Regions from separate parts of the Pedococcus sp. P1_H8 genome, predicted to be linked through region 3. Evidence: predicted binding sites of a transcription regulator. Region 3 holds the regulator's gene; each other region holds the start of a gene.
The links. Region 3 encodes HrcA, which represses chaperone genes, less so after heat shock. Its sites were predicted from a motif close to TTNGCACTCGNNNNNNNCGAGTGCNAA; they were not measured.
Positions count from the first base shown of each region.

Region 1 (3,275 bases), on a different contig from region 3:
GCACCGACCACTCCCGGTCGAAAGCCCGCACCCGCACCACGGCGGAGTCTCGCGTCTGGACCCAGACCGTCGCCGATGTCTCACCGATGTAGCGGAGCAGCGGCCCCAGCGTCAGGGGCCCCGCGGGGAGGTGAGTCGGCACGAGACCGTTCTACACGGCATACCTGTCCAGTGGGGCACAAAGCCGAAGGGCGGCCCACCCGAAGGTGAGCCGCCCTTGGCGGATCTGTGACGACCGACCCGGCTGACGCGCGACGAAGGAGTGCGTCAGCTTGGTCGGAGCAGCTCCAATGGACTCAGAAGCCCATGCCACCCATCTCGTCGCCACCGGGGGCCATCGCCTGAGCCTTTTCGGGCTTGTCGGCGATGACGGCCTCGGTGGTGAGGAACAGCGCGGCGATCGACGCGGCGTTCTGCAGCGCGGAACGCGTCACCTTCGCCGGGTCGATGATGCCCGCGGCGATGAGGTCGACGTACTCGCCGGTGGCGGCGTTGAGGCCCCACCCTGCATCGAGCGTGCTGACCTTCTCTGCCACGACGCCACCCTCGAGGCCGGCGTTGATCGCGATCTGCTTGAGCGGAGCGGAGGCTGCGACGCGAACGATGTTCGCACCGGTGGCCTCGTCACCCTCGAGCTCGAGCTTCTCGAACGCGGCCTTGGTCGCCTGGAGCAGGGCCACGCCACCACCGGCGACGATCCCCTCCTCGATGGCAGCCTTGGCGTTGCGCACTGCATCCTCGATGCGGTGCTTGCGCTCCTTGAGCTCGACCTCGGTCGCGGCACCGGCCTTGATGACTGCGACACCGCCGGCCAGCTTGGCCAGGCGCTCCTGCAGCTTCTCGCGGTCGTAGTCGCTGTCGGACTTGTCGATCTCGGCGCGGATCTGGTTGACGCGACCCTGGATCTGGTCGGCGTCGCCAGCACCCTCGACGATGGTCGTCTCGTCCTTGGTGACGACGACCTTGCGAGCGCGGCCGAGCATGTCGAGCTCCGCGGTATCGAGCTTGAGGCCGACCTCCTCGGAGATGACCTGGCCACCGGTGAGGATGGCGATGTCGGCCAGCATGGCCTTGCGACGGTCACCGAAGCCGGGAGCCTTGACGGCAACCGACTTGAAGGTGCCGCGGATCTTGTTGACCACCAGGGTCGACAGGGCCTCGCCGTCCACGTCCTCCGAGATGATGAGCAGCGGCTTGCCGGACTGCATGACCTTCTCGAGGAGGGGCAGCAGGTCCTTGATGCCGGAGATCTTGGAGTTGACCACGAGGACGTAGGCGTCCTCGAGAACCGCTTCCATGCGCTCGGTGTCGGTGACGAAGTAGTGGCTGATGTAGCCCTTGTCGAAGCGCATGCCCTCGGTGAGCTCGAGCTCGAGGCCGAAGGTGTTGGACTCCTCGACGGTGATGACGCCTTCCTTGCCGACCTTGTCCATGGCCTCGGCGATCATCTCGCCGATCAGGGGGTCAGCAGCAGAGATCGAGGCCGTCGAAGCAATCTGCTCCTTGGTCTCGACGTCCTTGGCCATCTCGAGCAGCTGGGCGGAGACGGCCTCGACGGCCTTCTCGATGCCACGCTTGAGGGCCATCGGGTTGGCGCCTGCGGCGACGTTGCGCAGACCCTCCTTGACGAGGGCCTGGGCGAGAACGGTGGCCGTGGTCGTGCCGTCGCCAGCGACGTCATCCGTCTTCTTGGCAACTTCCTTGACCAGCTCTGCGCCGATCTTCTCGTACGGGTCGTCCAGCTCGATCTCCTTGGCGATGGACACACCATCGTTGGTGATCGTGGGGGCTCCCCACTTCTTCTCGAGGACGACGTTGCGGCCCTTCGGACCGAGGGTCACGCGGACGGCATCGGCGAGAATGTTCATTCCCCGCTCGAGACCGCGGCGAGCCTCTTCATCGAAAGCGATGATCTTGGCCATTCGGGTGGTTCCTCCCACGCGAAACGTAAACGATGGCCAGCGGGCGCCCGCGACGGACGGACCGGCTTGCGCGGCTCACGTCGCCGCGGTCCCCGGACCTCGCCCTGACTGGCCTGGATTGTCACTCTCATGGTGAGAGTGCTAACGCCATTATTGGCACTCTCAGGGGGAGAGTGCAAACGGGTCGGTGCTCGCGGCGTTAGGCCGCTAAGGCCGCCGCTCCCGGACTGCCCCGAGATCCCAGCTCTCGGGCTTCAGGACCCTGCCGTAGGGCGAGAGCTGGGATCTCGGCGGACGCGCGCGGCCGCCTGTGGAGAACTCGGAGTCGCGGGCCGCGGATTTGCCACTCTCACGGGGTGCCTCGACCGTTGACTCCACTGCCCGGCGCTCCGCGATCGGGCGTTCACCGTGGCCGAAGCACGCCAGGAGCAGGTCACACAGTCCCGACTCGACGCGCGCGACCTGGCGCGACCGTCCTGGGGTCTGCGCAGCAGCCGACCCGCGGGCAGCATCGAGGACCGGGTCCGCGACCTGTCGCTGATCCTCCCGAACGGGTCGGCCTTCTCCCACCTGACTGCCGCCCGGCTCTGGCGCCTCCCGCTGCCGACCCCGTGGGCCCTGACGGAGCCGGTCGACGTCCTCACCCCGGGCACGCCACTGCGACGGACGGGTGTCCGTGGCCATCGAGGCCTGGAGCGACGCGCGCTGGAGGTCCTCCGAGGGCTGAGGGTCACATCGCCGGTCCCCACCTGGGCCGACCTCGCACCGCTGCCCGGCCTCTCCGTCGAGGACCTCGTCATCGCCGGAGACGCATTCGCGACGCGTGATCCCGACCTGCTGGCCGCCTTCGTCCGCGCTGGGGAGGGCACGAGAGCCAGGGGGCAACGCAAGGCGCGTGCCGCCGCCGCGCTCATCCGGAGCGGCAGCGGATCGCCGATGGAGACGAGAGCCCGGCTCGCCTTCGGCCGGGCGGGCCTGCCTGAGCCAGAGCTGAACGCCACTGTGTATGCCGAGGACGGCCAGTTCCTCGCACGGGTGGACTTCCTGTGGCGGGAGGCTCGCGTCATCGTCGAGTACGAGGGCGACCAACACCGGACTGACCGCCGACAGTGGCAGAACGACGTCCAGCGGGTGCGCCTCCTCGAGGGCATGGGCTGGAAGGTCATCCGGATCACCGCAGCAGACCTCTCCGACCCGCACCGCCGCGGCGAGCTCATGCGCATTCTTCACGACCTCGTGGGGTGACCCGTGTCTCCGAGATCCCAGCTCTCGGGCCTCAGGACCAGGAGCTGGCCCGAGAGCTGGGATCTCGGGCGAGGGGTTTCCCCGGAGCTGGCCCGAGAGCTGGGATCT
Region 1 covers NZ_JBFUCP010000008.1:250,760-254,034, forward strand. Annotated here, with positions in the region: gene AC1DYG_RS13945 (alkaline phosphatase D family protein) at 1-142, opposite strand, end outside; gene groL (chaperonin GroEL) at 297-1,922, opposite strand; gene AC1DYG_RS13955 (endonuclease domain-containing protein) at 2,331-3,167, shown strand.
Region 1: the regulator HrcA is predicted to act here: its motif matches at 2,041-2,067, upstream of groL (chaperonin GroEL).

Region 2 (3,275 bases), on a different contig from region 3:
TGCCGGCGCCGTCGATGATCGTGGTGGTGTCCTTGGTGACGACGACGCGGCGGGCCTGGCCCAGCACGTCGAGGTCGGCCTGGTCGAGCTTGAGGCCGACCTCCTCGGAGATGACCTGGCCACCGGTGAGGGTCGCCATGTCCTGCAGCATCGCCTTGCGACGGTCGCCGAAGCCCGGCGCCTTGACCGCAACCACGTTGAACGTGCCGCGGATCTTGTTGACCACCAGGGTCGACAGCGCTTCGCCGTCGATGTCCTCGGCGATGATCAGCAGCGGCTTGCCGGTCTTGACGACCTTCTCCAGCACCGGCAGGACGTCGGCGATCGCCGAGATCTTGCCCTGGTTGATGAGGATGTAGGCGTCCTCGACCACGGCCTCCATGCGCTCTGCGTCGGAGACGAAGTAGGGCGAGATGTAGCCCTTGTCGAACTGCATGCCCTCGGTGAACTCGAGCTCGGTGGTCGCCGTCGACGACTCCTCGACGGTGATGACACCGTCCTTGCCGACCTTGTCGAAGGCCTCGGCGATGGTCGACCCGATCGTCTCGTCCTGGGCGGACAGCGCGGCGACCTGGGCGATCTCTTCCTTGCCCTCGATCTCGCGAGCGGTCTCGAGCAGCTTGGCGCTGACGGCCTGGACCGCCGCGTCGATGCCGCGCTTCAGGCTGGCCGGGGCGGCACCTGCGGCAACGTTGCGCAGGCCCTCCTTGACCATGGCCTGGGCGAGCACGGTGGCCGTCGTGGTGCCGTCACCCGCGATGTCGTTCGTCTTGGTGGCGACCTCCTTCGCGAGCTGGGCACCGAGGTTCTCGTAGGGGTCCTCGAGCTCGATCTCACGGGCGATGGTCACGCCGTCGTTGGTGATCGTCGGGGCGCCCCACTTCTTGTCGATGACGACGTTGCGGCCCTTCGGGCCGAGCGTCACCTTGACCGCGTTCGCGAGCGCGTCAACGCCGCGCTCCAGCGACTTGCGGGCGGAGTCGTTGAACTCCAGCGTCTTAGCCATGAAAGTCCTTCTCTAGCAATCGGATTCAGGGGGATTGAAGGCAACGTGCCCTGTATGCCGGCAGGCCGGCATACAGGGCACGTCACTCACGCGGTGCGGATGCTCAGCCGACGATGGCGAGGATGTCGCGGGCGGAGAGGATGAGGTACTCCTCGCCGCCGTGCTTGATCTCGGTGCCGCCGTACTTGCTGTAGATGACCCGGTCGCCGACGGTGACGTCGAGCGGGACGCGGTTGCCGTTGTCGTCGATCCGGCCGGGACCGATCGCGAGGACCTCGCCCTCCTGGGGCTTCTCCTTCGCGGTGTCCGGGATGACGAGGCCAGACGCGGTGGTCTGCTCGGCCTCGACGGACTTGACGACGATGCGGTCTTCGAGCGGCTTGATGGAAACCGACACGATGATGACCTCCCCTTCGGGAATGTCGAAGATGGACAGGTGGATGGTGCAGGTCGTGCTGTGGTGCTGGGTGCAACTGTGCTTTTGGTGGAGCAGTCACGGCCTGGCGGTCGCCGTCGCGGGGATCGACCGACTGGCTGCGTTAGCACTCGGCGAACCGGAGTGCCAACGCAAATCTAGGCTCGCGGTTAGCACTCGGTCAACTCGAGTGCCAGAGTTTGTCGGCGCGTTCGCCACCAGCGGACGAGGGAGGGGTGGGAGACCGACAAACCAGTTGCCGGGCGGGTGCTGCGGGCGGCAGGGTCAGGCAGGTGACCGACGCCCCCGAGACCTCCGCCGAAACCTCCCCCGAAGTCTCCCCCGAAACCTCCCGCGACATCTGCGCCGCGCTCCTTCGAGCGTACGACGAGCAGCTGCGCGAGGAGAGGGAGGTGCCCTCGTCGTTGGCCACCGCCCGGCTCGGTCCGCTCGTGCTCGCGACGTTCATGGGCGGGCATGGCTTCATCACCTACCGCACCCTCGACACCGACGCCGGACCGGCCACCGGGGACTCGGTCGCCCAGCTCGTGGAGCAGGCCCTCGCGCACTACGAGGCGATGCCCGAGATCACCGCGGTCGAGTGGAAGTCACGAGGCCACGACCGCGCCCCCGGCCTCCACGAGGCTCTCGTCGCTCACGGTTTCACCCCCGACGAGCCGGAGTCGATCATGATCGGCGAGGCCCGGCTGCTCGCCGTCGACGTCGAGCTGCCGGCAGGCGTCGCCATCCGACGGGTGACCGAGGAGGGCGACATCCGGGCCATGTGCGCCATGCAGGCCGAGGTGTTCGGCGACGACGAGGACGAGGCCAGGGACCATGCGGACCAGATCCTGCACCGGCTGCGGACCCGCGACGACATGGAGATGTGGGTGGCCGAGCACGACGGCCAGATCGTCAGCGCCGGTCGTCTCGAGCCCGTCGCCGGCACCGAGTTCGCCGGCATCTGGGGCGGCGCGACGCGACCCGAGTTCCGCGGGCGGGGGATCTACCGTGCCCTGACCGCTGCCCGGGCACGCTCGGCCATCCGCCACGGCAAGCGCTACATCAACAGCGACTCGACCGAGTTCTCCAGGCCGATCCTCGAGCGCTCCGGATTCCTCAAGGTCTCCACGACCACGCCCTACGAATGGCGCCGGCGCTGACTCATGCAAAAGGCGAGTTAGCGCCGCGGACGGGCGGCGCTAACTCGCCTTTTGCATGGATTGGCGCCGCCGCGGGTGGCACGGTCAGCACTGTGCGTACGACAGAATGCCCGGCATGGATCTGGCCCTGCTGCGACGGCTGACCACCGGCGAGGGCTGGGGTCTGCTGCAGTCCCTCCCGCCCTACGACGAGGCGGCCGCCCTGGCCCTGCAGCACCGGTTGCGGGCAGCCGGGTTCGACCCTGACCTCGTCGCGGCCGCCCTCAACCAGGCCCGGCTCCGTGCCAAGGCCCACGACAAGTTTGGCGAGTTCGCCCGCGGCATGGTGCTCACCTCCGACGGGCTCGAACAGGCGACCCGGCTGGCGGTGGCCGCCCAGCACGCCCAGCGCTACCGGGCCGCGGGCATCCACACGGTGCACGACCTCGGCTGCGGCATCGGTTCGGACGCCATGGCGATGGCGGGGCTCGACCTGCGGGTCAGGGCCATCGACGCCGACGAGGTCACCGCGGGGATCGCGGCGGTGAACCTGCGGCACTGGCCGGACTCCACGGCATACCAAGGGCTGGTGGAGGAGTTCACCGCGCCCTCTGGTGAGGGCGCGCGCGGGGTGGGGGCGTGGCTCGACCCGGCAAGGCGCACGCCCGGCGTGGCCGACGTGAGCGGCCGCACCCGGAGGATCTTCAACCTC
Region 2 covers NZ_JBFUCP010000007.1:44,218-47,492, reverse strand. Annotated here, with positions in the region: gene groL (chaperonin GroEL) at 1-1,006, opposite strand, end outside; gene groES (co-chaperone GroES) at 1,110-1,403, opposite strand; gene AC1DYG_RS11315 (GNAT family N-acetyltransferase) at 1,781-2,584, shown strand; gene AC1DYG_RS11310 (class I SAM-dependent methyltransferase) at 2,700-3,275, shown strand, end outside.
Region 2: the regulator HrcA is predicted to act here: its motif matches at 1,592-1,618, upstream of groES (co-chaperone GroES).

Region 3 (3,275 bases):
ACCTCGTCGACCCCGAACTCGGTCGCCGCCTCGATCGCCTGGTCGTCACGGTCCCCCTTGGCCAGGGCCTGCACGAGGACGAACCGGGGCACGGCCTCGGGCTCGCGGCATACCTCGACGACGGTCAGGTCGAGCTCGGCCTTGCCGGCCGCCAGCACCGTGCAGGTGACCCGCAGGCCGCCGCCATCGGCGAGCATCACCTGCTCCCCCGCCGCGATCCGGCGGACGGTCGCGGCGTGCCGGCCCTCGGGACCGTCGAGCACCAGCCGGGTGCCCGCAGCGGCCTCGACGAGGACGGCTGGTTCGACGAGGAACAGCGGGAGGGTCACGTCGGAGGGGCCTTGCTACTTGGCCTTGAACGCGTCACGGAGCTTGCCGAACAGCCCGGGGTGGGCCGGGGACAGCCGCCCTGCCGGGTGCTCCTCACCGCGCAGCGTGGCCAGCTGGCGAAGCAGCTCCTCCTGCTGCTCGTCCAAGCGGGTCGGGGTCTGCACGTTGGCGTGGATGATGAGGTCACCGCGGCCGGTGCCGCGCAGGTGCGTGACCCCCAAGCCGCGCAGCGTCATCGCGTCGCCGGGCTGCGTGCCGGACTTGATCTCGAGCTCGTTGCTGCCGTCGAAGGTGTCGAGCTTGACGGTGGTACCGAGCGCTGCGGCCGTCATGGGCAGCTCGACGGTGCAGTGCAGGTCGTCGCCACGCCGCTGGAAGGTCTGGTGCGGCCGCACTGCCACCTCGACGTAGAGGTCGCCGGCCGGCCCGCCGCCCTGGCCGACCTCACCCTCGCCGGCGAGCTGGATGCGCGTGCCGGTGTCCACTCCCGCAGGGACCTTGATCTTGAGGGTGCGGCGGGTGCGGACCCGGCCGTCCCCGGAGCACTCGAAGCACGGGCTGACGAGCACCTCGCCGTAGCCCTGGCAGGTGACACAGGGACGGGTCGTCATCACCTGGCCGAGGAACGAGCGCTGGACCTGCTGGATCTCGCCGCGACCGCCGCACACGTCACAGGTGCGGCGCGCGGTGCCCGGCTGCGCTCCGTCACCGTGACAGGTGGAGCACACCACGGCCGTCTCGATGGCGAGCTCTTTCTCGGCACCGAACACGGCGTCACCGAGGTCGATGTCGAGCCGGATCAGGGCGTCCTGCCCCCGCCGCTGCCGTGACCGCGGACCCCGCTGGGCCTGACCAGCCCCGGCACCGAAGAAGGCGTCCATGATGTCGCTGAACGAGAAGCCCTGACCGAACCCCGCAGCGCCACCGGCATAGGGGTCGGACCCCATGTCGTAGGACCGCCGCTTGTCCGCGTCGGAGAGCACGTCATAGGCCTGCGAGACCTTCTTAAACTGCTCCTCCGCCTCGGGGCTGGGGTTGACGTCGGGGTGCAGCGTCCGCGCCTTCTTGCGATACGCGCGCTTGATGTCGTCGGGGCTGGCGTCCCGGGACACACCCAGGTCCTGGTAGTAGTCGTTCAACGAATGTCCTTGGTGTCACCGGGGTGACGGTCGGTGGTACGTGGTCGAACGCGCGTCACTGCGCGAGGATTCGGGAGACGTAGGTCGCCACGGCCCGCACCGACGCCATCGTCGTGGGGTAGTCCATCCGGGTGGGGCCGAGGACGCCGAGTCCGGCGACGAGCTCGGATCCCGAGCCGTACTCGGTCGAGACGACCGAGGTCGACTGGAGCCCGGCGAACGGGTTCTCGTGGCCGATGCGCACCGAGACCGTGTCGGAGGTCTCGCGTGCGGTGCCCAGCAGCTTGAGCAGCACGACGTGCTGTTCGAGGGCTTCCAGGACCGGGCCGATGCTCAGCGGGAAGTCGGTGCCGACGCGCGCGAGGTTCGCGGTGCCCGCGAGGACGACACGCTCCTCACGCTCCTCGACGAGAGCGTCGTCGAGGGACCGCACGACGGCGCGCACCAGGTCACGGTCGACCGGCTCGAACTCGTCGGCGAGGCTGGCCAGCGACGCGGCGGCGTCAACGAGCCGCTGTCCGACGGCGCGGGCGTTGACCTTGGCCCGGACCAGCCCGAGGGTCGCCTCGCCGTCCTTGGTGGACAGGTCGTGGCTGGTCTCGATGACGCGTTGCTCGACGCGGCCGGTGTTGACGATGAGCACGACCATCAGGCGGGTCGGGCCCATCGCGACGAACTCGATGTGCCGCACGGTCGAGCGGGTCAGCGACGGGTACTGCATGACTGCGACCTGCCGGGTCAGTGAGGCGAGCAGGCGAACGGTCCGGTCCACCACGTCGTCGAGGTCGACGGCACCCTCGAGGAACTGGGCGATGGCGGCCCGCTCGGCCGCCGTCATCGGCTTGACCGAGCTCAACCGGTCGACGAACAGGCGGTAGCCGGCATCCGTCGGCACGCGCCCGGCGCTGGTGTGGGGAGCCGCGATCAGGCCCTCCTCCTCGAGCGCCGCCATGTCGTTGCGGACGGTGGCGGCCGAGACCCCCAGCTGGTGCCGGTCGAGCAGGGCCTTGGAACCCACCGGCTCAGAGGTCTGGACGTAGTCCTGCACGATCGCGCGCAGCACTGCGAGTCGACGTTCCTCGCTCATCAGGCACCTCCTTCGACCGATCTGGCCCGGCTACGGACAGGCTGGCACTCAGGCTCAGCGAGTGCCAAGTCTACGGTGTTCCCCTGTCCTGGCCGCACGGGCGGCGCGCCCGCGCTGCCGAGGCCTCGCCGCGGCATACCCTGCGTCGGTGTCCGACCGCTATGGCTCCGATGTCCTGTCCGGTGACTGGAAGGTCCCCCCGCGGGGCCGATCCCGCGAGGTGGAGGCCGAGACCGGCCTGGTCGTCGAGGACGTCGAGACCGGGTGGTGTGGTGCGGTGGTGCGCGTCGAGAAGGCGGGCGGGATGCGCGTCGTGCACCTCGAGGACCGTCGCGGCCGCACCAAGGGCTTCCCCATAGGGCCGGGTTTCCTGCTCGACGGAGCTCCGGTCATCCTGACCCCGCCCACTGCCGCGGCCCGTGCCCAGCTGGCCGACGCACGCGCCGCGGCCTCCCGCACGGCCTCCGGCTCGAGGACCGTCGAGGGCGCGCGCGCCAAGGTGGCCAGCGGCTCGCGGATCTTCGTCGAGGGCCGGCACGACGCCGAGCTGGTCGAAAAGGTCTGGGGCGCCGACCTGCGGGTCGAGGGAGTCGTCGTGGAGCTGCTGGAGGGCGTGGACGACCTGGTCGCGGCGATCGCGGACTTCCAGCCCGGCCCCGGCCGCCGGATGGGGGTCCTCGTCGACCACCTGCTGCCGGGCACCAAGGAGCACCGCGTCG
Region 3 covers NZ_JBFUCP010000001.1:402,626-405,900, forward strand. Annotated here, with positions in the region: gene AC1DYG_RS01945 (16S rRNA (uracil(1498)-N(3))-methyltransferase) at 1-329, opposite strand, end outside; gene dnaJ (molecular chaperone DnaJ) at 345-1,469, opposite strand; gene hrcA (heat-inducible transcriptional repressor HrcA) at 1,525-2,556, opposite strand; gene AC1DYG_RS01960 (DUF3097 domain-containing protein) at 2,705-3,275, shown strand, end outside.